DNA from 2 places in the Desulfosporosinus sp. FKA genome. Region 2 is predicted to be linked to the other one. Evidence: riboswitches for the same ligand, from Rfam matches in the RefSeq annotation. Region 2 holds a riboswitch; the other holds the start of a gene.
The links. A riboswitch is a leader RNA that binds a small molecule or an ion and turns the genes downstream of it on or off. The one in region 2 is predicted to bind molybdenum cofactor.
Positions count from the first base shown of each region.

Region 1 (5,681 bases), on a different contig from region 2:
TTTCTGATTACAGAGACAGCCCTGCTTAACATCGCTTTTGGAGTCGCTTTTAAACTTTCATGGCGCATCACTTCCGCTATGCCCGGTACTAACCGATCAGCGACCGCCATTGTTGCTTCAGGCGTGACATCTCGCAGGGAAAACCCAGTTCCGCCGGTCGTCAATATCAAATCCAAGTTCATTTCATCAGCCCACAAACGCAGGGTTTTTTCAAGGAGCAATTGATCATCAGGAAGCACTGCATATTCAATAACTTCCCAGCCCATTTCTCGAACCAGCTCTTTTAGGACTGGACCTGAATGATCTTCTCGTTCTCCGCGTGATCCTTTATCACTTGCTGTAATTATCCCAACCCTTACCACTATTCTATCACCTCAATTGTATCTCCTACACGAACCGCTCCACCTTCCAGTAAACGAATAAAAATCCCTTCCTTGGGCATGACACAATCTCCCGCTTGATAGTAGATTGCGCATTTAGAGTGACATTCTTTGCCGATTTGGGTTACTTCTCCAACACTTGTTGCACCTATTTTTAACTTTGTGCCGATGGGAAGCGAATATAATTCCAACCCTTCCGTCGTTAAGTTCTCGGCAAAATCTCCTGGGCCAACGTCCAGCCCTTTGTCCTGCATGGTCTTGATACTTTCCATACCTAACAAACTGACCATTCGGTGCCAATTTCCGCCATGAGCATCGCCTTCTAGTCCAAAACCGACCTTTAAAATTCCCTTACCAATATTTTTTTTACGCATTCCTTTTCGCTCACTAACGCAGACTGCAACAATTTTACCCACCTTCATCACCATTCTTTCCCCGAGTTTACCTTTACTTGCTCTTAATAAATAGAAACTGAACCATATGACATTTATTGTTTAGCTTATTATCCAGTTTTCAAGATCCCCACTTCTATAAGTGGGGGTGGGTCCTATTGTTCACTGTATCTCTTATTCTTGCCTTTGATCAGCGCACATAATGACCGCTTTTGCCGCCCTGTTTTTCTACTAAATATATTTCTCCAATCGTCATGGATTTATCAATAGCTTTACACATATCATAAATGGTTAAGGCGGCAATACTCACTGCCGTCAGTGCCTCCATTTCAACTCCTGTTTTTCCTTGAACTTTTACAACCGCTTCAATCTCAACTTCCCCCGGGTCTTTCAAATTGAAACTCAGTTTGGCACCTGTAATTCCCAATGGATGACACATTGGAATCAGCAGAGACGTCTTTTTGGCAGCCATAATCCCTGCAACCTGAGCAACTGCCAAGACATCCCCTTTAGCAATTCCCCCACTGCGAATTCGAGCTAAAGTCTCTTGCTTCATCTGGACATTTCCATGAGCTACAGCAACGCGGAAGGTTTCACTTTTATCGCTGACATCGACCATTCGAGCGCGACCTTGTTCATCAAAATGGGTTAAATCTTCCATTCTCTAACCTCCGATTTGAGACATAATACGCTGACCTTGCAGAGCTTCCTCATTCATATGATGCTCCGCAGGCTTACACCATACTGCTTGGGCAAAGATATCTAACAATTCCTGATCTGTACTGCCATTTCGTAAGGCTTCTCTTAAATCAATTTCCAACTTATTATGCAAACACGGCCTGAGTTTGCCGTCAGGTGTTAAACGGATGCGATTACAGGTACTGCAAAAATGACGGCTCAAAGCGCTAATAAAGCCTACGTTTCCTTTATAGTCACGGAGTTGAAAATATTCTGCCGGCCCTCCGCCTAGAATCTCCTTTGCAGGAACATATTGCTTAAGTCCTAACAATTCTTTCATCTCTTGAATAGGAACAAAATCACTCCGTCTTTCAGAACTTGAGCCAATCGGCATGAGTTCTATGAAACGAATATGAATAGGATACTGTTTGGCTAATGTTAAAAAAGTCGGCAACTCTTGAGTATTAAAATCACGAACAACAACAACATTAACTTTGACCGGCTTCAGCCCGGCTTCAAGGGAGCGAAAAATTCCTTGAATCACCTTCGAAACATCTCCGCCGCGTGTAATCTCAGCAAACCGCTCAGGATTCATTGTATCCAAACTAATATTTACACGCCTTACACCTGCTGCTTTTAAATCGAAGGCTGCTTCAGAAAGTAATATCCCATTGGTGGTAAGCATCAAGTCATCAATCCCGGGAATTTGTGCCGCTTTACGAAGAAAATCTATAATTCCTCTGCGGACAAGCGGTTCTCCCCCGGTAATGCGAAAACGATGAAATCCCAGCTGCGTACTAAGCCTCATCAAGCGAAGAATTTCTTCAAAGCTCAAGATGTCCTCATGGGGCATCCACGGTACGCCTTGACTTGGCATGCAATACTTACAGCGGAGATTACAACGATCAGTTATGGAAATCCTTAGATAATCAATTTGTCTTTGAAATTGATCCTGCATAAAATCCCCCTCTTTTTAGTGCAAATAAAAAAAACCACGGTCTGTAAACAACCGGGGGATTATTTCCTCCTGTCAACAGACTCCTTTCCAATGGGAGATATTACAGTTTCCTGCAATACCCGAGTGTCTCACGACACTTGTCTGGTTACCATAGCATTTGCCTTAGGAAAGCCAGCTTCGGAGCGTTCATAATTTTTTTGAATCTTCATACATAAAAACACACAAGCTAACCGTTATATGATGTTGAACCGGAATAATTATCCAGTAGTGAGACTCCACCGAAGTCCCAATGTTCAACTTTAGCTAAACAAGTGCACTGTATTAAGTATACCTTATTCTTTTCGATATAAGAAAAAAAAATCCTTCATGTATTGCAGTATTAGATTTAAGAAAAAAATATATTTAGATCTGTCTTAAACTATTGTAAACTAAAGTTACCAGGGTACGAGGAGGTATACATGACAAAGGAAATAGTAACTCATACCATTTTAAAAGCCAACGGCCTTCGGCTTGAAGAGGTTGAAGACTGTGTAGTACAAGAAATTCCCTTGACCGTTCACTATAACCGAGAAGAAATCGCCACCCTTTTATGTTCTCCTTCACAGACTGAAGAACTCACCTTAGGCTTTTTACTCAATGAGGGCTTTATCCAAACTCCTAATGATGTCTATGAACTCCGCCAGGACCCCACTGATCATCTAGTTTGGGTAGAAGGTAAGCCTTGCCTTTTGCAAAAAGAACTTATGAGCAAACGATTTGTATCAGCTTGCTGTGGAAAAAGCCGAGCTTCATTTTGCTTCGCTAACGATGTGCTTATGGTTAAGCCACTCGCCTCAACGTATAGTATTTCTCTTGAAGAAGCATACAAATACGCTGGTTTTTTACAGAACCATCTTCCGCTTTTTCAAGCAACCGGAGGAGTCCACAGCGGCGGTGTAGGGTATCAAGGCGAAGTGGTCTTAACAAGTTACGACATCGGCCGCCATAATGTTTTTGACAAATTAAACGGTAGTGCCTTTCGCTCCGGATTACAGCTTGAAAACCATGTTATTTTCTTTAGCGGCCGAGTATCTTCTGAAATTCTTTTAAAAGTTGCTAAAATGAAAGTTCCCATTCTTATCGCTCGTGGCGCCCCAACTGATATGGCGTTATCCCAAGCCGCTGCCTTAAACATTACTGTCATTGGCTTTGCACGGGAACAGCGCTTGAATATATATACCTGTCCCGAACGAGTTATCGTTTAAAGATATTTGACCATTCCTCCGGAGTATTCACATTACAAAAAACATCGTCTAAACCCGAAAAATTCGTCAGTTCATTTTCCTCTACATATTTCACAGAACATGCCGAAAATAAATCGGTAATCTTGAGGCGACCGGCCTCAAGATTTTTTTTTATTGCCGGCAGGCTGTTCCGATGATAAAAAGCATGGAGGGGATGTATTACTGACCGAAATCGAGGAACTACGACCTCATATTCGGGTGCCCAACGAAACAGAAAACGAATGAGCTCTCCTTGCAGAAAAGGCATGTCACAAGCAACAAAAAAAACAGAGGGGTAGCCTGCAGCTTTCAAGCCCTGATAAAGTCCTGCTAATGGTCCTTGATTACGATACTCATCTTGAATAACCGAAAAATTATAGTTCTTATAAAGTTCCGGCTCATTACTGCTAATTAAGACCTCGGAAAAGGTCTTATTCAAAACTTCTAAAGTACGTTCCACAAGAGGCTTACCTTCTAATTCCAAGAAAGCTTTATTCTTCTTCATGCGCGAACTTTTTCCTCCGGCCAGCAAAACTCCGGTCGCCTCGAGCTTAGTAGGAAGCTGTTTTATAGTGTCATAAAGTATCAATTTCTCAAGCCTCCTTGTGCTAATAATAAATTGAAAAGGGGCCTTCGCCAAATACGAAAGCCCCTTTAGTATTTACTAGAGTTTTGAAACTTTTACACCACAGACCTTGTACTCATAGGTCTTAGTGACTTTGTCGTAAGCCCCGTTCGTTAAAACATTGGTCGGTGATCCGGCATAGTGAAGAGTCATAAAGAGCATGCCCGCAGGGACCCGATCAGTTACCTTAACCTTCGTATTAAGTTCTCCGCGGCGAGAGGCTACTTTTACAACGTCACCATCGTCGATTCCCATTTGCTTAGCATCTTCAGGGTTGAGCTCTGCCAATTCTTCCGGAGAGTTCTTAATTAACCCCTCTGAACTTTGCGTAAATACATTGTAATGGGAAAGTTTCCGTCCTGTGTTGAGGAGGAGTGGATATTCTCCGTCAGGTTGTTCATGAGGCAGCTGATTTTCACAAGGAACGAAAAGCCCTTTGCCTCTATTAAACTTTCCTTCATGCAAGAACTTAGTCCCAGGATGATCCGCAGTTGGGACCGGCCATTGCAGGCCTTGAGTTCCCAGACGCTGATGGGATATTCCGGCAAATTGAGGTGTCAACTGGGCAATCTCTTCCATAACTTCTGCGGACGATGCGTAGGGGAAAGGATAACCCATTCGATTTGCCAGTTCGCAGATAATTTCGCCATCAGTCTTAGCATTCCCTAAGGGTTTTATGGCCTGATTTACCATCTGAACCCGCCGCTCGGTGTTAGTAACGGTTCCTGTTTTTTCAGCAAAACTAGCGCCTGGCAGGACAACATCAGCCAGCAATGCTGTTTCCGAGAGGAAAATTTCCTGCACAACGAGGAAGTCCAGAGCTTTTAAGCCTTTACGGACATGATTGGCATCCGCATCTGTCATTACAGGATCTTCGCCCATGATATACAAAGCACGCAGTTGTTTATTCACCGCAGCATCAAACATATCAGGAATCATAAAGCCCGGATTCGGATCAAGGGGAACTCCCCAAGCAGCTTCAAACTTTGCTCTCACCTCTGGGTTGCTAACCTGTTGGTAACCGGAATAAACATTAGGCAGAGCTCCCATGTCGCAGGCACCCTGAACGTTATTTTGCCCGCGCAGCGGATTAACTCCTGTTGATTCCTTACCCATATGCCCGGTAAGCATGGCAAGGTTGGCCAGACTCAAAACATTATCTGTTCCGCAGGAGTGCTCAGTAATCCCTAAGGTATAGAAAATCTGTGCCCGTTCAGCGGTTGCATAAATCCTTGCTGCTTCCTCAAGTTGTTCTGCCGGTACACCGGTAATCTGACTGGTGAACTCGGGGGTATATTTTTCAACGGTTTCTTTGAGTTTTTCAAAACCTTCCGTACGTTCTGCAATGAACTTACGATCTTCCCATCCCTTGGCAAGAATAATGTG
Region 1 is NZ_NAHZ01000030.1:23,215-28,895, reverse strand. It holds gene mog (molybdopterin adenylyltransferase) at 1-362, opposite strand, end outside; gene B5771_RS14015 (MOSC domain-containing protein) at 362-796, opposite strand; gene moaC (cyclic pyranopterin monophosphate synthase MoaC) at 963-1,433, opposite strand; gene moaA (GTP 3',8-cyclase MoaA) at 1,437-2,408, opposite strand; molybdenum cofactor riboswitch at 2,473-2,603, opposite strand; gene fdhD (formate dehydrogenase accessory sulfurtransferase FdhD) at 2,867-3,652, shown strand; gene B5771_RS13995 (molybdenum cofactor guanylyltransferase) at 3,642-4,259, opposite strand; gene fdhF (formate dehydrogenase subunit alpha) at 4,335-5,681, opposite strand, start outside.
Region 1: another riboswitch for molybdenum cofactor. It lies ahead of moaA (GTP 3',8-cyclase MoaA); the one in region 2 lies ahead of modB (molybdate ABC transporter permease subunit).

Region 2 (5,681 bases):
GGGCGGAAAGTCTGCCAATATCTATTTCTCTGATTGTCCCTGGGAGAAAGCTATCGAAGGCTTGCAAATCGGCATTTTGTTTAATCAGGGTCAAGTCTGCTGCGCCGGTTCTCGTGTTTTTGTCCATGAAGATATTTATGACAAGTTTGTTGCCGAAGCCATCACGGCCTTTAATAAGGTGAAGGTTGGTTTGCCTTGGGAAAAGGATACGCAATTAGGCTCCTTGATCTATGAATCTCATTTGCAGGACGTTTTAAACTATATTGAGATTGGCAAGAAGGAAGGGGCTAAAGTTGCCTGCGGCGGTTACAGAATTAAAGACAAGGGCTTGGATAAAGGGTGCTTTATGGCTCCGACGCTTCTCGTTGATGTTAACAATAAGATGCGGGTTGCTCAGGAGGAAATCTTCGGTCCTGTGGCCGTGGTGATCAAATTTAAGACCGAAGAAGAAGTCATTGCTATGGCTAATGACAGCGAGTTTGGTCTAGGCGGAGCGGTATGGACCAAAGACATTAATCGCGCCTTCCGCGTGGCTAACAGCATCCAGACCGGCCGGATGTGGATTAACAACTATAACAATCTGCCTGCCCATGCGCCCTTTGGCGGTTACAAAAAGTCCGGCATCGGCCGTGAAACTCATAAAGTGATCCTTGATCATTACACTCAGATGAAGAATATCTTTATCAGTCTGAGTGAGGACAAAGTTGGTCTTTATTAGATAATGGAAGCAGGATGACAGAACAATGACCAGCTATCCGCTTTAATAAATAAACCCTGCCTATAAGAAGATTCAAACCACAATTTATGCAGGGTTTTATTTAAAATTAGGGGCTAAATGCGTAAATTCACATTAGTCCCTAATTTATTCAGTTTTCAGAAATTGTATGAAGTATAAAATTCCCTGCTGTCTTGCAATTTACTTAGGGCATAGTATAATGGCTTTAGTTAGGTTTTGTTAGTTTTAGATAGTTGTAGTGATGCGTTTCCGGGAAAAGCCGAATGAAAACTAGCTTAAACAAACAAAAACAAGAGTTACATAGAGGGGGAGTAAATGTGAAAAAGATCGTTTTATTGGTATCCAGTTTGCTCTTAATTTTCACTTTAGTGGGTTGCGGCACAGGAAATACTACCCAATCCTCAGGAAAAACCACAGATACTTCACAAGCCCAAGCGAAACCCACTGAAATCATGATCTCAGCCGCTGCAAGTTTGAAAGATTCTTTGACTGAACTTCAAAGCGATTATGCAAAGGTAAAACCTAATGTAAAACTTGCCTTTAATTTTGCGGCTTCCGGTACTCTTCAGCAGCAAATCGAACAGGGCGCTTCTGTGGACTTATTTATTTCTGCCGGAAAGAGTCAGATGGATACTCTGGAGAAAAAGAATTTACTGCTTAAAAACAGCAGAGTAAATTTACTCGGCAATGATTTAGTTCTTGTTGCCGGGAAAGATAACAGTAAGGTTACTTCGCTTCAGGATTTAACAAAAGCGGGTGTTAGCCAGGTTAGTATCGGTACCCCTGAATCAGTGCCTGCAGGCAAATATGCCCAGGAATCTTTGAAAAACCTCAAACTTTGGAATGCTATACAGCCCAAACTGGTAGAAGCCAAAGATGTGACTCAGGTACTTAATTATGTTGAAACAGGGAATGCGGATGCAGGTTTTGTTTATCAGTCGGACGCTCAACAATCGAAGAAAGTAAAAGTTGTAGCCGTTGTCCCCGATAGCACCCACAATCCGATTGTTTATCCGGCAGCCATTATTGCCGCAACGAAAAATCAACAGGTCACTGAAGATTTCCTTAAATATTTACAAAGTTCCGATGCCCAAAAAGTCTTCCAAAAGTATGGCTTTAAAACCTTAGCAAAATAATTGATAGCCGGGTGAGCCCTATGGATTTGAGTTTTGTGCCGATTATATTATCTCTGAAAGTTGCTTTGGCATCTGTTATCATTGTTACCTGTTTTTCCATTCCCATAGCAGGACTCATGGCACGGCGGGAGTTCTGGGGCAAAGATGTTGTGGAGTCAATCATTACCTTACCCTTAGTACTCCCGCCTTCTGTTATCGGTTTTATGCTGCTGGTTGTCTTCGGGAAGAACGGTCCCTTAGGCGTGTTTCTTGAACAGTTCTTTCATACCAGAGTAGTTTTTACTATCGAGGGAGCGGTGATTGCGGCAGTTGTGGTTTCCTTCCCGTTGATGTATCAATCTGTAAGGGTTGCCATGGAAAGTGTTGACCAAAACCTGGAAAGGGCTGCCCGCACCTTAGGGGCGAGGGAAATAAGGGTGTTTTTCACCATTACTTTGCCGCTGGCTTGGAATGGTATTATTGCCGGTTTGGTTCTGGCTTTCGCTCGGTCCTTGGGGGAATTCGGAGCGACCTTGATGATCGCCGGAAATATCCCCGGCAGAACTCAAACCATGCCTTTGGCTATCTACTTTGCCAATGAATCAGGAGATATGCGTACGGCGAGTATCTTGGTTGTTATCATGACCTCCTTCAGCTTCCTGGTAATTTATGGCTTGAATCGCTGGGGGAAAGGAACACGACGAGATTCGCGGGGAGGCGGGACAAATGCTTAAGGCACATTTTAAAAAGAAATTACCCTCCTTTGAGCTGGAGGTTGATGTTTCCATAAGTAACGGTATTCTCGCTCTCGTCGGGCATTCCGGTGCCGGTAAAACGACGATTCTGCAATGTGTGGCAGGCCTCCAGACCCCATCTTGGGGAGAAATCGCGATTTCCAACAAACCAGTCTTCTCTTCCGAATTAGGGACAAATGTTCCTATTCGTAAACGGCGTATCGGGTATCTTTTTCAAGATTATGCTCTATTTCCCCATATGACGGTTGAGAAAAATGTCCTGTATGGCAAACCGAAAAAAGGGAGTGCGTCCGAAAAGGTTCTTACCGCCGGAGATGTGCTGGAGATGCTCAAAATTGAACATCTTCGGAATCGTTATCCTAGTCAGATTTCAGGGGGAGAGAAACAAAGAGTAGCCCTTGCTCGAGCTTTAATGACGGAACCGGAATTGTTGCTGCTCGATGAACCTCTCTCGGCTCTTGATCAAAACACCCGCAGCACCCTCCAGCAAGAGCTGCTTAAGCTGCAAGCACAATGGAAGATTCCTTTTGTTCTCGTGACCCATGATCTTCAGGAAGCTGAAATGTTAGGCGACCAAATCATTAAAATTGATCATGGCCAACAGGAGATAATTAAGGAACAGGGGGAACAGGGAAAACCGGAAAAGCTAGAATTGGTCAGGGGACTTAATAATGCCCGGTAGGCGGCTCTATCGTTCATCAATATAATTGTGCATGATTATAATTTGAAATTTAATACGTTTACCTCCGAGCCAGAAGGACCTAAAGAGCAGATTAACAAATAAATGCATCTATGGTCGCTGGACAGGATTTTTGATCCTCAGGGTGTTCCTGGAAACGGGTATGCCTTCACGTTTTGAAAAGGAGCAGCATGGAATAGCGATAGGCTATCGGTTTATTAATGGCTCCCTTTTTAGGGAGCCATTATTTACGCTCTCAGTCGTCTTTTTCTTAAATCTTGCCGCATATGGTATTTAACTTGAGCTATTTAAGGGCTTGAAGCAAGACTAGTGGATAAATAATGATCTTTAGAGAGAAGGGAAAGGGGGGACGTTTTGGTTAGCATTTTAAGCGGAATCGATTTTTCTCCCTTATGGATTTCTCTCAGAGCAGCAACACTGGCAACCTTTGTGACCTTCTTTTCCGGCCTGGCGGCTGCAAGTTTTGTCTCAGCTTATCGGGGAAAATTTAAGGGGGTAATTGACGGCCTTCTTACTTTACCTCTGGTTCTGCCTCCTACCGTCGTTGGATTTTTACTGCTTTTAGTTTTGGGCAAAAACGGTCCTCTGGGCAAATTGCTGCTGGCTATTGGCATGACGATCATCTTTTCTTGGCCCGCTACGGTTATTGCGGCTTCAGTAGTGGCATTTCCCTTAATGTATCGGACTGTGCGCAGTGCTTTTGAGCAAATTGATCCCACGATTATTTATGCCGCTCGTACTTTGGGCGTTTCAGAATGGAAGATATTTTGGAAGATAACCATTCCTTTGGCCTGGCCCGGGGTAGCCGCTGGAACAGTATTAGCTTTTGCCAGGGCTTTGGGTGATTTTGGCGCGACGCTGATGGTCGGCGGCAATATTCCAGGAGAAACACTGACGATTCCTGCGGCTATCTTTTTTGCCGCCGACGGAGGAGATATGGAAAAGGCTCTGTTATGGGTAATCCTAATTTTTATCATTTCGCTGATCGTTATGACTCTTATGAATTATTGGTCAGATTACCAGCGCAAGACTATTGTTGCAGGCGGCAGGGAATAACATGGGATTGATTGTTGATATCCGCAAAGAATTAGCGGGTTTTGAACTCAAGGTTAACTTTGAAACTCAGGGAGAGGTTTTAGGTTTTTTGGGGGCTTCCGGTTCAGGCAAAAGCATGACTTTACGCTGTATTGCCGGTATAGAATCTCCTGATCAGGGGCGAATTGTCCTCAATGGCCGCGTCTTGTTTGATTCCCAAAAAGGCATTAATCTGCCTTGCCGGCGCAGGAAGGTCGGCTATGTCTTTCAAAATTACGCTTTGTTTCCCCATCTGACGGTTGAAGAAAATATTGGCTTCGGAATTGGAGAGCGGAAGCGTGAAGATCGCCAGGCGATCATCAAAGAAATGGTTACAATGATCAAGTTGGAGGGCTTAGAAAAGAGATATCCCAGTCAGCTCTCAGGAGGCCAACAGCAGCGAGTTGCCCTGGCCAGAGCCTTGGCAGCAAAGCCCGAAGCCTTGCTTTTAGATGAACCCTTTTCCGCTCTGGATGATTATCTGAGAAACCACATGGTCAAACAATTAACGGAGACTTTGGCGGGGTATTCCGGGGCGACTTTGTTTGTTAGTCATAATATCGAGGAAGTCTATCGGGTTTGCCAAAGTTTGATTCTCTTGTCACGAGGGAAAATCGAGGGGAAAGGAGGGACTGAGGAGGTATTTAAAGCTCCATCGTCGCTGGCGGCGGCCCAATTAACGGGGTGCAAAAACATTTCCCCTGCCAATTACATATCACCTTTTAAGCTGGAAGCCTTAGCTTGGGGCATTACCTTAAAAACTGAGATTAAGCTCTCACGACAAGTTACCCATGTGGGTGTTCGTGCCCATTTGATCGGAGCTGCCGCCGGGGAAATGAAGGATAATGTATTTCGCTGCCGACTTAATTTTATAAGCGAAGGGCCATGCAGAATATCGGTTTATCTGACGGTAGAGCAAGACTATCAGGGGCAGGGCAGCCAGCTGCTGGAATGGGAAATGACTCCGCAAATGTGGCTGGCAATGAAAGATCAGCCGCAGCCCTGGTGTTTGAGGATAGCTCCCGAAGACCTGATTATTTTCTAAATATTCTTTTGATTTTCAAGAAGAGAGGGAGGAAAATAGGATGTTTTCTGGAATAAAGAACTCAAAAGGAAGTCGAGTTATCTTAGGAGTGCTTAGCTGCATTATTCTACTCATGTTAGTATCCATCTCTGGGTGTTCAAGCAGTGTCAAGGACGCTTCAACTACAGCAGCCAGCGGTGCCGGTCAAAGCAAGCAAATTAAACTTGTCATTTCCACAGCCCCTAGTCTAAAAGGTTCCTTTGATGGAATAAAAACA
Region 2 is NZ_NAHZ01000031.1:312,284-317,964, forward strand. It holds gene B5771_RS16515 (aldehyde dehydrogenase family protein) at 1-718, shown strand, start outside; gene modA (molybdate ABC transporter substrate-binding protein) at 1,054-1,872, shown strand; gene modB (molybdate ABC transporter permease subunit) at 1,893-2,585, shown strand; gene B5771_RS16530 (ATP-binding cassette domain-containing protein) at 2,578-3,288, shown strand; molybdenum cofactor riboswitch at 3,339-3,489, shown strand; gene modB (molybdate ABC transporter permease subunit) at 3,661-4,362, shown strand; gene B5771_RS16540 (ATP-binding cassette domain-containing protein) at 4,364-5,425, shown strand; gene modA (molybdate ABC transporter substrate-binding protein) at 5,466-5,681, shown strand, end outside.